Regions from separate parts of the Fictibacillus halophilus genome, predicted to be linked through region 1. Evidence: riboswitches for the same ligand, from Rfam matches in the RefSeq annotation. Region 1 holds a riboswitch; each other region holds the start of a gene.
What was found. Region 1 has a riboswitch for S-adenosylmethionine ahead of I5J82_RS04360 (2,3-diketo-5-methylthiopentyl-1-phosphate enolase). Riboswitches for the same ligand answer to the same signal wherever they lie in the genome.
Positions count from the first base shown of each region.

Region 2: another riboswitch for S-adenosylmethionine. It lies ahead of I5J82_RS12965 (methionine ABC transporter ATP-binding protein); the one in region 1 lies ahead of I5J82_RS04360 (2,3-diketo-5-methylthiopentyl-1-phosphate enolase).
Region 3: another riboswitch for S-adenosylmethionine. It lies ahead of I5J82_RS07250 (homocysteine synthase); the one in region 1 lies ahead of I5J82_RS04360 (2,3-diketo-5-methylthiopentyl-1-phosphate enolase).

Region 1 covers NZ_JAEACF010000001.1:823,888-828,815, reverse strand. Annotated here, with positions in the region: gene I5J82_RS04375 (1,2-dihydroxy-3-keto-5-methylthiopentene dioxygenase) at 1-77, opposite strand, end outside; gene I5J82_RS04370 (methylthioribulose 1-phosphate dehydratase) at 55-720, opposite strand; gene I5J82_RS04365 (2-hydroxy-3-keto-5-methylthiopentenyl-1-phosphate phosphatase) at 717-1,391, opposite strand; gene I5J82_RS04360 (2,3-diketo-5-methylthiopentyl-1-phosphate enolase) at 1,388-2,629, opposite strand; SAM riboswitch class I at 2,707-2,826, opposite strand; gene I5J82_RS04355 (pyridoxal phosphate-dependent aminotransferase) at 3,000-4,166, opposite strand; gene I5J82_RS04350 (carbon-nitrogen family hydrolase) at 4,188-4,928, shown strand, end outside.
Region 2 covers NZ_JAEACF010000001.1:2,486,588-2,491,515, reverse strand. Annotated here, with positions in the region: gene I5J82_RS12975 (anti-sigma-I factor RsgI family protein) at 1-854, shown strand, start outside; gene I5J82_RS12970 (hypothetical protein) at 975-1,319, shown strand; SAM riboswitch class I at 1,399-1,529, shown strand; gene I5J82_RS12965 (methionine ABC transporter ATP-binding protein) at 1,843-2,868, shown strand; gene I5J82_RS12960 (methionine ABC transporter permease) at 2,861-3,529, shown strand; gene I5J82_RS12955 (MetQ/NlpA family ABC transporter substrate-binding protein) at 3,559-4,377, shown strand; gene I5J82_RS12950 (carboxymuconolactone decarboxylase family protein) at 4,513-4,893, shown strand.
Region 3 covers NZ_JAEACF010000001.1:1,400,793-1,405,720, reverse strand. Annotated here, with positions in the region: gene gntK (gluconokinase) at 1-247, opposite strand, end outside; gene I5J82_RS07260 (GntR family transcriptional regulator) at 291-1,025, opposite strand; gene I5J82_RS07255 (polysaccharide deacetylase family protein) at 1,284-2,069, opposite strand; gene I5J82_RS07250 (homocysteine synthase) at 2,271-3,584, opposite strand; SAM riboswitch class I at 3,702-3,806, opposite strand; partial or broken gene I5J82_RS07245 (sulfite exporter TauE/SafE family protein) at 3,983-4,748, opposite strand.

The sequences.
Region 1 (4,928 bases):
TGAGAGTTTAAATATGCTTCTACCTCACTTTGTTTTTCAATTCTTTCGTTGTTATCATGAAATCGTAGTTGTGCCATTTTTAACGCCTCCAAATGATTGATTTTTACTTAAGAAAGTTAAAGTTTGTAACTTGATGTGGTAAGAGAACAGAAACTCAAAAGCTTCTAAATGTTTCTTCGCTTCAAAAGCATTTCTCCCCCATACGGTAATACCATGATTACGGATCAAAACAGCTTTTGTATCAGGCTTTATTAAAGCACCGACCGCTTCAGATAACTTCGATAAATCACCAAAATTTTCCACTATCGGAACCGTAATACTGCCCTCTTCTTCCCAAATTCCAAAAGCCTTTATCAGTTCTTGGCCTTGAAATGTAATCTCTCCTACGTCACCGTACAACTCAGATATCAAGTTATTATCTACGGTGTGAACGTGTAAACAACAGCCTGCATCCGTTAAACGGTATACTTCACAGTGAATACCTGTTTCTGCAGAAGCTTTTAAGTGTGTTTCTTCTACCGGTTCCCCATACTGATCTACTAAAAGAAAGTCTTCTGAAGTACGTTTTGTTTTATCTTTTCCGCTTGCAGAAACATAAAAGGCGAGCGGGGAGTCGCTTACTTTAATAGATACGTTACCACTTGTACCGGGAAACCAATTCCGTGTTGCCAGCTCATCTTTCACATCAGCAAGCTCATTCCAACGCTGTTGTTTACTCAACTTTTTACACCTCTTTTCTCTAAGACATGAATGATGTCATGAAACGTTTCAAATGGTGTGTATGGTATTTCGTTTTCTTCACATTTTTCAATTAGATAATCTCTTGCGAAAACTACATCCGCCATCTTTGATGCTTGAAGATCAGTAATCGAATCACCGATTACAATCTTTTCTGCACGGGGATACTTCTCTTCTAGTCGTCTGATAACAGAAGGTTTGCAACATCCGCAATCATTGTTACATTGATCATCACATGCGTTCGGCCAAGTGATCTTTATCGTGTCACCGGTAAAGTCACTGGCGTTACAAAAAACATAAGCTGAGTCTAGCTTGTTCTCTAAAACAGGGTGAACAAAAAAATCAATGCCACCACTAACAATATACAAGGGGATACCTTCACTTTGAGTAAATTGAATGAATTCCTGGAACCCATCTCTGATCTTAGAACGTGTTAAAACGAATTCAACGATCTCTTGTTTTTTATCTGAAGAAATTCTGGAAAACATTTTCCCGACTCCTTCACGTATCGAGATTGTTTCATTCAAGATATCATTAACGATCGGTTGCCAGCCCTCAGGTGAAAATTCTTCCATGATTGCGACGATGTTGTCTTTTTCAGTAACAGTCCCATCAAAATCACAAAAGATTACCGATTGTTGTTGGGTTTTCATTTTACTGGCACCCCACCCCAAAGCTCTAATGCTTTTTGTAGTTCTGTATGTTTTTCAGCAAAACTCTCAAAGTCCTTCCCTTTAACGACTGCATCTATCGCTTGACGGAAAGCACGTGCTCCCCCTGCAGCGCCATCTGGATGACCATGTATTCCCCCACCCGCGTTTATAACACTGTCCAATCCGAAGTCATTGAATAGAACCGGTGTTAAACCGGGGTGGATACCAGCCGACGGCACTGGAAACGACTTGTTTAAAGAGATGCGATCTGTAGTTAATGACTCTGCAATGCTTAACGTTTCATTACGATCAAGTGCTACGCTTCCATATGGTGATGGGAACAACACAAGATCTGCTCCTGCATAACGAAGCAGTTTGCCTAATAATACGGAGTAACCAATTCCGTAGAGAGACGATGATCCTATAGCTCCGGATAATGCAGGATGTGCCATGATTGGAAGCGGAATCTCTTTATCCTCTGCCAATTCTTGCAATACATCTGGCCCGTAGGACAAAACGTTAAATAGTAATGCATTAGCTCCTAATTCTGCTGCGCGCCGGGCTTTATCTCGAAGTTCACTCGTTCTGCCTGTCAGGTTTACTGCGTAAAGCGTCTTTTCACCTGTTTGTTCATGAACGGACTTTAAGACTTCTTTAGCAATTTTTACTCTTTCTTCAAAAGGAGTAAGTGGATTCTCAAAAAGAATTTCATCATCTTTCACAAGATCTACCCCACCTAAAGCCTGCTCATATAATTGTTGCTTGAAGAATGATAGATCTTTTCCAAGTACCCCTTTAAAAATACTCATAACAAGTGGGCGGTTATGGACACCTATGATATCTCGAATTCCTGTTATTCCAAACTTTGGTCCGGGAAAATGTTGTTCTAAATCTCTATCAAACTCTAAATCTACGAGCTTGATCTCACCATCTAACGAAAGTTTACCAAAAACTGTAGTTAGAATAGCTGGAAGATCATTTGAAAAGTTCGCTGATGGGTAGGAAATCTTAAGCAAGCCTCGTGTTCTATGACTTCCTAAAAATTGATCAGCACGTGGATCTTCAGGAAGTTCGATCACTTCTTCCACATTACCTTTATGTTTTTTTAGCTGTTCTTGCTCAAGTTGAGGAAGATCTGTCCATGAACCTACAGTAAGTCCGAGCGCGATTCCTTCGGCTTTTTTTTGTAGGTTTTCTTTTTTATCATGTACTAAATACGTTGCTGTAATTTTACTCATGTTTGTAGTTCTCCTTTCAAAAACGCAAAAAACCCCTTCACGAGGAAGGGGTGTCTTCATATTGACAGTTCCGCTTCCTCTTATCTCTCAGCCAAACGCTCGACTGCAAGAATTAGCACCGTTTTCAGCTAATCATAGTTAACCGAATGGTTGCCGGGTTTCATCGGGCTAGTCCCTCCACCTGCTCTTAATAAGAGTGCAAATTGTTAGAATATAATTTTAATTGTGATTATGACAGGGTATGAAGGATCTGTCAACCAAAACCTTTAATATCCTATTAGTAAGCTTTAAAGTTTTTGAAAGATGTTGATCTCCGTTCCAGATACTCGCTTTCAACTAATCAAAGAGGATAAAGAATTAAATAAAACTTCTAAAATAATTTAGTAATTCGATCAGCAGCCTCGATCAAACGTTCTTCAGACGTTAATAGACCGGCACGTACATATCGATCGCCTTCACTTCCAAATCCGATTCCTGGTGCGACGACGACATGTGCTTTCTCAAGCAAATAGTCGGCGAACGTTTCAGATGTATACCCTTCAGGTACAGGCAGCCAACAGAAGAATGAACCTTTTGGCGATTCCACGTTCCATCCGTTTTCATTCAAACGTCCGATGAATGCATTTCGACGACTTTCATATGTATCTACCAGTTCATCCACACATTGCTGTGATCCGTTCAATGCCTCAGCCGCAGCATGCTGGACCGCTCCAAACAAGCTTACATAAAAATGATCTTGAAGAAGGTTAATAGATTCAATGACAGATTCATTTCCAACCGCGAAACCAACGCGCCATCCTGCCATGTTATACGTTTTGGAAAGGGTATAGATTTCTATTCCTACGTCCTTTGCTCCTTCTACCTGTAGAAAACTAACCGGCTTTTGTCCATCAAATCCGATAGCACCATAAGCAAAATCATGACACACAAGAATATCATGTTTGTTAGCGAGCTCTACTGTCTCTTTAAAAAATGATTCAGTTGCAACACCGGCAGTTGGGTTGTTCGGATAGTTTAAGAACATAAGCTTGGCTTTGTTCAATACCGTTTCAGGTAATTCATCATACTTCGGCAGAAAATCATTTTCTTTTCTTAAGGGCATTGTCTCCATCTTAGCACCGGCCATTGCAACACCTGACCAATAATCCGGGTATCCCGGATCTGGAACGAGTGCAACATCACCTTGGTTTAAATAACATTGTGATAACTCTACTAAGCCCACTTTCCCTCCAAAGAGTATCGCTACTTCTTTCTCGGGATCAAGTGTCACACCATATTCTCGTTTATAAAAATCGGCTGCTGCCTGCTTCAAAAATCCATGTCCGCGAAACGGTGAATACTTATGGAAATCAGCTCGATCTGCTCCCTCTTTTAACGCATCTACAATATGCTGCGGAGTGGGTTGATCGGGATTTCCTTGTCCTAGATTAATAACGTCATAGCCTTGCTCCACATAGTGAGATACTTTTTTTACAAGCTTGGCGAAAAATTGCTCTGGCAGTTTCCCCATCACTTCTGCCTGCTCAAAACGTTTCACGACGATCACTTCCAGTCTAATTTGAATGTTCTTGAAATTCTAATCAGTTATGTTATACGCTTAAATAAATTCTGTAAAGACTTTTTTTACAATCTGGAGGGTACAATCATGAAAATTGCCTGCATTCAAGTTGACATTCAATATGGCAAACCTGAAAAAAATTATGAACACATTGAAAATAAAATTCGTGAAGCGGTTGAACAGCACCATCCTGATACAATCGTTCTGCCAGAACTATGGGATACCGGATATGACCTAACCCGCTTAGATGAGATTAGCGATCACAATGGCGTAAAAGCGAAACAATGGTTAAGCTCCTTATCAAAAGAGCTTAATATCAATATTGTCGGAGGGTCTATCGCATACCGTGAAGAGGACTTAGTCTATAATACATCTCTGACTTACAACCGTAACGGTGAACAGATCGGCACCTACTCAAAAGCTCATCTGATCACACTGATGGAAGAAGAGAAATATATCTCGCCAGGAAAAAACAATACGCTGTTTACAATTGACGGTAATCTCTCCACTCTTTCTATCTGTTATGACATTCGATTTCCTGAATGGATTCGCGCACCGTTCTTAAACGGGGCTAAGATCTTATTCGTTCCCGCCGAATGGCCGATTCAAAGACAATCTCATTGGCGTGCCTTGCTTATCGCACGTGCTATAGAGAATCAATGTTATGTGATTGCTTGTAACCGTGTAGGAAGCGATCCTAAAAACACGTTTGCTGGTCAATCATTGGTTATCGACCCGTGG
Region 2 (4,928 bases), 1.7 Mb from region 1:
TTTCTACAGATGATCGAATGCCGTTTGAAGTATTTGCAGATCAACTGATTAAAGCTTATCAGACAGAAGGATATATGGAAGAGAATCAATCTATGCTGATTACAACAGTATCCGATAAATCGAGTGATAAGAAAACGAAGCAGGAATTAGATCAGGCGCTGAATTCTATTGTGAAAAAAGCAGTCGTCCAATATCCTGTTGCAATTACTGTTTCTGAAACGAACGAAGAAGTTCGAAATAAAGCCAAACAATTAGGTGTATCTTCAGGTAAATACTCAGCATTCCAGGAAGCAACCAAGAACGATAAACACCTTAAAGAAGAAAAAATTAAAGAAGTGAAGTTTCAAGAACTTAAAGTGAATGCCACTTCTTCTAAAGATATTAAATCCGTTCCACACCCTCGTAAAATAAAGGCTGCACCACATGAAGTCAAAGTAAAGCCTGTTAATAATGGTGAGAAAAAAGAAATTAACCAGCGTTCGGTTAAAAAGCCACAAGAAAACCTTGTAAAGCCTAAAAAAAATACGAATGAAAAACGGGATAGGAAAGAGCGCGAAATAAGAAGTAAGTCTAATAACAAAAAAGAGCCTAAGCAACAAAAAGAAAAAAGTATAGAACCTAAAATGACGAAAGAACCTGTCAGATCTTCAAAACAGGATAAGGATGATTATCAACCAAAAGAGCTTAGAATAGAAAATAAACAGCAGGATAAAAATCACAACAAGCGAAATAACGGAAGCGATCGTAAGAAAGACGATAAGAGACAGCAATGGGATGATGACAGACATCATAGAGATGATCAAAGATATTCTAAAAGTGAACATGAGAAGCAAGAAAAGAAACATAAACACTAATTATGAAATAACGTGTCGTAATACCAATTACGATTCCTTGCTGCTGTCGAAGGGTTTATAAAGGTATATGAATATTCCTCTAGAATCGGTGAAGTAACAACCAATTCGGGGGGATTTTTAATGTTGGATATCCGTTACTTTGAAAGCCAAATAGCAAAAAGTCCGTATCTTTCTCTTTATAATATTCCGGTAAAGCCTAGTTTTAAATGTAAGGATGAGACTACACTTAAGATTGATTACAGAGAGGGAGAGCGGAACCGAACCGTCACATTTACAGGGAATCCGAAATATCTATCTATGTTGCTTGAGGGTAAAATGAAGCTGAGTACATTATTGAGACAAGAGATGATTGAGTTTCAAGGTACGCTCAGACAACGCTTAAAATGGGAAGCGATCTTTTACTTGAGTTCACATTGGGAAGAGATCTCTGCTGGTGTATTAGTTCGAACTGCTAAAAATATTTGACACGAATCGACAAGGATGATAATATTCTTCACAGTGATTCAAATATGTATCGCTTTAATTTAATAAAGTAACACTTTTTTACTTATCACGAGAGGTGGAGGGACTGGCCCTATGAAACCCGGCAACCGCTAGATCATTGCATTCTTATGAATGATGAACTAGAAAGGTGCCAATTCCTGCAAGACTTTAAGTAGTCTTGGGAGATGAGGAGAACGTGCATAGAATATAATATGCCTTTCTGCTCATATTGAAGCAGAGAGGCATTTTTTTGTTTGGCTGTTTTCGTTTTACGTTGAAGCTCTTGGGAGTAGTTGATTTTCCGTTACAGGATGCTCGCTTTCCACGGGGCGTGCGGTGAGCCTCTTAGCGCTATGCGCTGTTAAGAGTCTCACCTGTCCCGCTTATCCCGTAGGAGTCTCGCACCTTCCACTACAACCAACTTATCAATGAGGGGAACACCTAAGCAAACAAATGCACCGTTTCTACATGAGTCAATATTTAGATAAGAAATGAGGTAAGAATCTTGATTAATTTACAGTCAGTCCGTAAAGTCTTTCAAACCAAAGATGGCGAAGTAAAGGCTGTTGATACGGTAGATTTAAACATAAAGCAAGGAGAGATATACGGAATCATCGGCTATAGTGGTGCAGGTAAAAGTACACTGATCCGAATCCTTAACATGCTAGAGCGTCCGACTAGCGGTACGGTTACGATTGGTGGCAAAAACATGTCCGAGCTGTCATCGAAGAAGTTAAGAGAAGCAAGACAAGAAATCTCCATGATCTTTCAGCACTTTAACTTATTATGGTCCCGTACAGTACGAGAAAACATTGCTTTTCCTCTTGAAATTGCCGGTTATCCAAAAGCTAAGATCAAGCAGCGTGTTGATGAGCTGATCGACCTAGTTGGTTTGGAAGGTCGTGGCGGGTCCTACCCATCACAACTAAGTGGTGGACAAAAGCAGCGTGTAGGTATCGCGCGTGCTCTTGCTAATGAGCCAAAAGTACTTTTATGTGATGAAGCAACTTCAGCACTAGATCCTAAAACAACCGACAGCATTCTTGATCTGCTTGTGGAAATCAATCAAAAGTTAAATCTGACAATCGTTCTTATTACACATGAGATGCATGTGATCAGAAAGATTTGTCACCGTGTAGCTGTAATGGAACAGGGGAGAGTAGTAGAAGAAGGCGATGTTTTAAATGTCTTTAAAAACCCGACAGAACCAATCACGAAGGATTTTGTGAAACAAGTAACAGAACCTGAAGAAACGGTAGATACGATTAAACAGTTCATTTCCGAGTTCCCTGAAGGTCGAATCGTTCAACTTACTTTTATCGGTGGACGAGCTGGGCAGCCATTAATTACGGAACTGATTCGTAAGTATGAAGTGGACGTTAATATTCTACAAGGAAAGATTACACAAACTCAGAATGGACCTTATGGGACGTTGTTTATTCAGATTAAAGGTACAGAATCTGCACTAGCTCGTGCTATGGAGTTTTTAAACAGTGTGCAGGTTGAAGTAGAGGTGATTCATAATGCTTAGTACATGGTTCCCGAATGTTCAATGGGATGTTCTATTAGAAGCGACAAATGAAACATTATATATGTCTGCTATCTCAGTGGTCATTACATTTTTTCTAGGGCTTGCCCTTGGATTAGCGTTATTTTTAACTTCTCCTGGAAACTTGTGGGGAAATAAGTTTTTAAATAGTGTAATTGCCATAATCGTTAACGTATTTCGATCGATTCCTTTTATTATCTTAATCATTTTATTGATTCCATTTACACGCTTAATCGTAGGAACGATGCTTGGAGCTGAAGCAGCACTACCTGCTCTAATCGTAGGTGCGGCACCATTTTATGCACGTATGGTTGAGATTGCTTTGAGAGAGATTAATAAAGGGGTAATCGAAGCGGCAAAATCGATGGGTGCTACAAATGCTCAGATTATATTTAAAGTTCTTATCCCAGAAAGCACACCTGCTCTTGTGTCAGGAATCACTGTGACCGCAATCGCGCTCGTAAGTTATACAGCGATGGCTGGAGTAGTTGGTGCAGGAGGCTTAGGGAACTTAGCTTACATGGAAGGTTACCAAAGAGATAACGCGGATGTGACATTGGTTTCAACTGCACTCATCTTAGTCATCGTCTTCGTCATCCAGTGGATTGGTGATCGAATTACAACTGCGTTAGATAAGAGATAACTTTTTTAGACAACAAGGAGGAAGTTCATATGAAAAAAGTTTTATCCGTAATTATATTAACTGTTCTTGTTGCAGCTCTTGCTGCTTGTGGGAACAAAACAGAAGGCGGAATCAGCGACGAGAAGATTATTGTTGGTGCATCAAACGTACCACATGCTGAAATCCTGGAAGAAGCAAAACCTCTATTGAAAGAAAAAGGTATTGAACTTGAAATCAAAACGTTCCAAGATTATGTACTGCCAAACAAATCTTTAGATGAAAAAGAAATCGGTGCGAACTATTTTCAGCACGTTCCATATCTAGAGTCTCAAATGAAAGATCACGGATACAAATTCGAGAACGCGGGTGGCATTCACCTTGAGCCGATCGGAATCTATTCTAAAAAATACAAATCTTTAAATGAACTACCTGAAGGCGCAACTATCATCATGTCTAACTCTGTAGCAGATCATGGCCGTATGCTTGGCTTACTTGAAAAAGAAGGCTTGATCAAAGTTAAAGAAGGTGCTGGAGCAGAAGCGCAAATTAAAGATGTTGTAGAAAACCCTAAGAAGCTTAAATTTAAAGCTGACGTTGATGCAGGAATGCTGCCAAAAGCATACAAGAACGGTGAAGGTGATGCCGTTCTAATCAACACAAACTACGCGATCGATGCTGGACTGAACCCTCAAAAAGATGCGATTGCATTAGAAGGATCTGACTCTCCATTCGTAAACATCATCACGGTGCGTGAAGGAGATAAAGATAAGAAATCTGTTAAAGCTTTAGTCGAAGTACTACGTTCTAAAGAGATTCAAGATTTCATTAAGAAAAAATATGAAGGCGCAGTAGTGCCAGTAACAGAATAACGTTTGAGAGAGAACTGACTTATTTTTTGAGTCAGTTCTTTTTTTTTGACGAAAAACTTACGAATGTTTATTACATAACCGGCGTGCGATTAACCCATACTAAACCTGTTTACTATTTTGACAGGAGTGAATGAAATGAAACAAGAAGAGCAGCCGCTACCGGGATCGAATTCAACACAATATCACCTAATCCGCTATAAAGAAGGATTAGGAAAATACAATGAGAACATGCCTGAACTTACACATGCTTATAATGAATTTACCCGCCATTGCTTTAAGGAAGGCGAGATATCTGAGAAGTATAAGCAGTTGATTGCTTTAGGGATCAGTATCTATTCGCAAGATGAGTATTGTATCATCTACCACACAAAAGGATGTTTAGATCAAGGGTGTTCAGAAAACGAAATCCTTGAAGCTGTGGGAGTTTCTGCTGCATTTGGTGGGGGAGCCGCTATGAGCCAAGGTGTGACCCTCGTTCAAGAGTGCATCAAAGAATTAAATAAACCGCGTCATTAAAAGAAAGTCTAAATTCCACACTTTACATGTTTTGA
Region 3 (4,928 bases), 580 kb from region 1:
CAATCACGCTATGCATGGCACTGCTAAAAGATATGAACGAGATAGCGCTGGATGGAATAGAAGAGCGTTTGATAACATTTGTAAGGGTTTGCAAAACCGTTCGGAAAATTTCTTCTGGATCTTGTACCGCTGTAGAAATATCAGGTGTGTGAAGCGGGTACCCGATGTTTTCCTGTGAGAGAATTTCACCGTTTTCATTAAACAATACTGCTTTTGTACTTGTAGTTCCGATGTCGACTCCTACCATATAGCTTCTTCTATGTTGCGTACCGTCGATATCCTTCATTTAATTACTCCTTTTCTTGCTCCCGTGCTTTCGATAGCATTTGTTGTGACATCCATAAATCATCTACTTTTCCTTGAACATCATCAAAGTTTTGATGAAGTGATTGAATCATAATTTTTCTATTTTTTGATGAGATTGCATCAATATAAAGTTCATGGTTTCTCATGATTCGAGAAAGGTCATCGTATTTTTCATTAAAATGCATACGCATGGATAATAAGATGAAGCTTTCCATGACAGGTTTTGTGTTGTTCCAGATCATCGTGATATACGAATGATCGATAGAACGAATAATTGTTTCATGAAATAAGACATCCTGAAGAGCGAACTCGTCAGCATCTTTGTACTTAATTGCAATCTGCATCATTTCTAAAATTTTTGTTAGTTCTCTAACAACGTGATCTGTGTCGTTTTTAACAAGTCGTTCAAAAACAAACGTCTCAATAAGAAGTCGAACATCATAAATTTCTTCTATTTCTTTTTCCGTTAAGCCGACCACAACTGCACCCATGCGTTCTAAACGAATTAAGTTTTCATTTGATAGAACTTTAAGTGCTTCTCGTATAGGAGAGCGGCTTACATTATATTCAGTTGCTAATTTATTTTCAGAAAGCATGGTACCGCTTTCAATGAGTCCCGAGATAATCCTCATTCTTAGTTCACATGCGACACGTTCTCCGGTTGAAGCTTTGGAAAGCCACTTTTCAGGATAAAGAAAATCCTTAGAATCGTTCAACATAAAAACCTCCTTTTTGTAGAACGAGTATACTTGTATACAAGTATTATAGTACAGTGATTTTAAAATGCAAGCGCTTTTATTTAAAGGTAGAAAAACAATTAACTATAATGGATTAGTTTAGAAATGAATAAGGTAAGAGATAGGGGAGGTATAAATTTGGAAGTGAATTTGATGATGAGAGACTAAAATTTATCCCTGCTTATCTGAATAAATAGAAAAGAACAATCTTGTTGAAGAGATTGTTCTTTTCTATTTATTTTATTCAATTGTTAAAGGTACTTCTTCTTTTTTTATTTCAGATTCATGGAACTCATTATATCGTGGGTGCATTTTTAATAATTCATCAACCGTAACAATTTCAAAACCCATTTGTTTGAGCTTAGGAAGGATGATTTTTAATGCAGCAACCGTTTGACTGCGATTACCACCAGAATCATGTAATAGAATAATGTCTCCGTTTTTTAAATTTGTTAATATATGTCTTGCGATTCTTTCAGATCCTGGATTAGTCCAATCACGAGGATCTTGATGCCAAGACCAAAGGATAACCTTGTATCCTTCTTTCTTTAAGATTTTTAAACTGTTCTCTGTAACCGTTCCGCCTGGAGGACGAAATAACTTTATATAATCTGAGTGATGAGCAGGATCTAGAAGGTGCTCGGTCTTTCTTGTTTCAACCACAACTTTATGCCTTGAGATAGTATGAAAACTAGGATGATTATACGTATGGTTTCCGATTTCATGTCCTTCCCTTAGTTCTCTTTTAACAATCTCGGGGTACTTCTTAATCCGCTTACCGATCAGAAAAAATGTAGCGTGAACTCCTTCTTTTTTAAGTATATCTAGAATTTGGGAGGTGTACACTGGATCTGGTCCATCGTCAAATGTAATCGCTACTTGTTTCTTATTTGAAGGGACTTCCCAGATCACATCACCATATTTCTCAACTTCGAAACGATTTACAACGCCTGCATACACTTTAGGTCCGAAAAAAAGAATATGACATAAGAACATAGTGATAATTACTTTTACAATGGTAGACATAAGGAGCCCTCATTCTAAAATTTATTACTATTAGTATTTGTAAGGGGAAACTGATTTATTACAGGCGTAGCTGTCAAATCGGGGATGAACATATTTGAGTTATAGAACGCAATCATGGTTAAAAATTTGCTTTTACAAAAGAAGTTTTGGCAACAAAAAAGCTGTTCAAAGGCTTTCTTTGAACAGCTTAACTGTTGTATTTTACAATCCACTTGGGGAAAGTGAGATCGCTTTTAATGCGTGATCTAAGTCGTAGATTAAATCATCTACTGTTTCGATTCCGATTGAAAGGCGGATTAATTCTGGACTCACGCCTGATTTTCTTTGTTCTTCTTCAGATAGTTGTTGATGAGTAGTGCTAGCTGGATGGATAATCAATGATTTTGAATCTCCAACGTTTGCAAGGTGAGAGAAGATGCTTACATTTTCGATTAACTTCTTGCCTTCCTCAATACCACCTTTTACCCCAAACGTTAAAATAGCGCCTGCTCCTTTAGGCAAGTATTTTTGAGCAAGCCCATAATAAGGGCTGCTTGGAAGTCCTGCGTAATTCACCCAATCAACAGAAGGGTGATTCTCTAGGAACTTCGCTACTTTAACTGTATTTTCCACATGTCGTTCAATACGAAGGGCAAGTGTTTCTAACCCTTGAATAAATAAAAATGAGTTGAACGGTGCAATAGAAGATCCTAAGTCTCGAAGCAGCTGCACACGTGCTTTTAAAATATATGCAAGTGGACCAAACGCATCTGTGTATACAATTCCTTTGTAGCTTGGATCAGGCTCGGTCAAGCCTGGGAATTTCCCATTGCTCCAATCAAATTTTCCAGAATCGATGATTACACCACCGACTGATGTACCATGTCCACCAATAAACTTCGTTGCAGAATGCACAACGATATCAGCTCCATGTTCGATCGGACGACAAAGGTAAGGAGTAGCCAACGTATTATCGACAATGAGCGGAACTCCTGCTTCATGTGCGATATCAGCGATCGCTTGAATATCTGCAACATCGATTTTCGGATTGCCGATTGTCTCGATGTAAACGGCTTTTGTTTTTTCTGTAATGGCATCTTTAAACGATTGAAGATTATCAATCTCAGCGAATTGTGTATGGATGCCGAGCTTGGGGAGAGTTACAGAGAACAGGTTATACGTTCCACCATACAGAGAGGTAGACGCTACGATTTCATCACCAGAGCCAGCGATGTTAAATATTGCATTTGTAATGGCAGCCTGACCGGAAGCAAGAGCAAGTGCACCAACACCGCCTTCAAGCTTCGCGATGGTCTGTTCAAATGCATCTTGCGTTGGATTCATCAAACGCGTATATATGTTACCGAACTCTTTTAGGGCAAATAAGTTTGCTGCGTGCTCTGTTGAATTGAACTGATAAGAAGTGGTCTGGTAGATCGGAACAGCGCGAGCTCCTGTTGTAGGATCTACTTTTTGACCTTCGTGTAATGAAATTGTTTCAAACCCGTACTGTCTTTTTGAATTTTGATCAGTCATTTTCAAATCTCTCCTCAACGTTAATATTTTTATATCCAATCACATTCAGTTTCAACTTATCCCAGAAAAAAAGACCTCTTCCAAAAGAAGAGGTCCCGATGATTTCACCCGATCGAAGTCTCATCTTTCAGAACAATGATTGTTCTGCTGAAATTAGCACCATGCGTTTCCGCTGGTTGCCGGGCTTCATAGGGTCAGTCCCTCAGCCTCTCTGGATAAGAAGATTTGAATATTGAATTAAGATTTATAATACATACGTCCCTATCAATAGTCAACAGAATTTTTTAAAAATTTCGGATTTTTATTTTCAGGATTGACTTTGACCGCATAAATAACTCCAATCGCCCAAAATGCAGCAAGTACAAAGTAGATCGAGAACAACATATTATGGGATACACCAAGAGTATGAAGAAGAGTTCTTGTATTGGTAATAATGATCAGACCTCCCACCAAAACCCCTAGTATGTGAGAGGGAATTAGGCGTACAAGCCAAGCGGCAACGGGAGCCGCAATCACTCCTCCTAGCATTAAAGCTCCGACCCACAGCCACTCAACTTGTTCCCAGCCGAGTGCGATGAAGAAACCGATTGATGCAGATACAGCTACTGCGAATTCGCTCGTATCTACAGAACCGATTACTTTTCTGGTTTTCAGATCTTGTTTTGCCATTAGAACCGGTGTAGTGACTGGGCCCCAGCCTCCACCACCTGTAGCATCTAAAAATCCTGCTAATAATCCAAGTGGAATAAGTTGTTTCTTTGTAAAGGGTTTACCACTCGCTGTTGCTTTCTTCTCTCCAAGCTTAAACAGAAAACGATATAAGATATAAATCCCAAGGATAATTAAGAAGATAGAGATATATGGCTTTATAACATCTCCAGGCAGGTTGCTTAAAAAACAAGCACCTACAAAAGCTCCTATAGAGCCGGGGAGGATTAAACGAAGAACCACTTGCCGGTCAACGTTTCCGAACTTAATATGAGAAGCGCCCGATGCCGCAGTGGTTACGACTTCAGCAAGATGTACGGAAGCAGATGCAGCTGCAGGAGCAATTCCCGCTACTAAGAGCAATGATGTAGATGTAACGCCATAAGCCATACCTAGAGAACCATCAATCAACTGTGCAACAAGACCAATTAGAGCCAATACGATTAACTTTTTCATTTTCTTCCTCCTCAAAATAAAAAGGCCCTTAACAAGTGATGTTAAGAGCCTTCGGTTTACCGATCAGCGATACGGATTAAATTTTAGTTAATACTATATGTTCCTAAAAGATAAAAAGTCAACTGTTTGTTTAATTTTTTTGAAAAAATAGAAAAATTAAAAAATAGGTCTTGATATCCA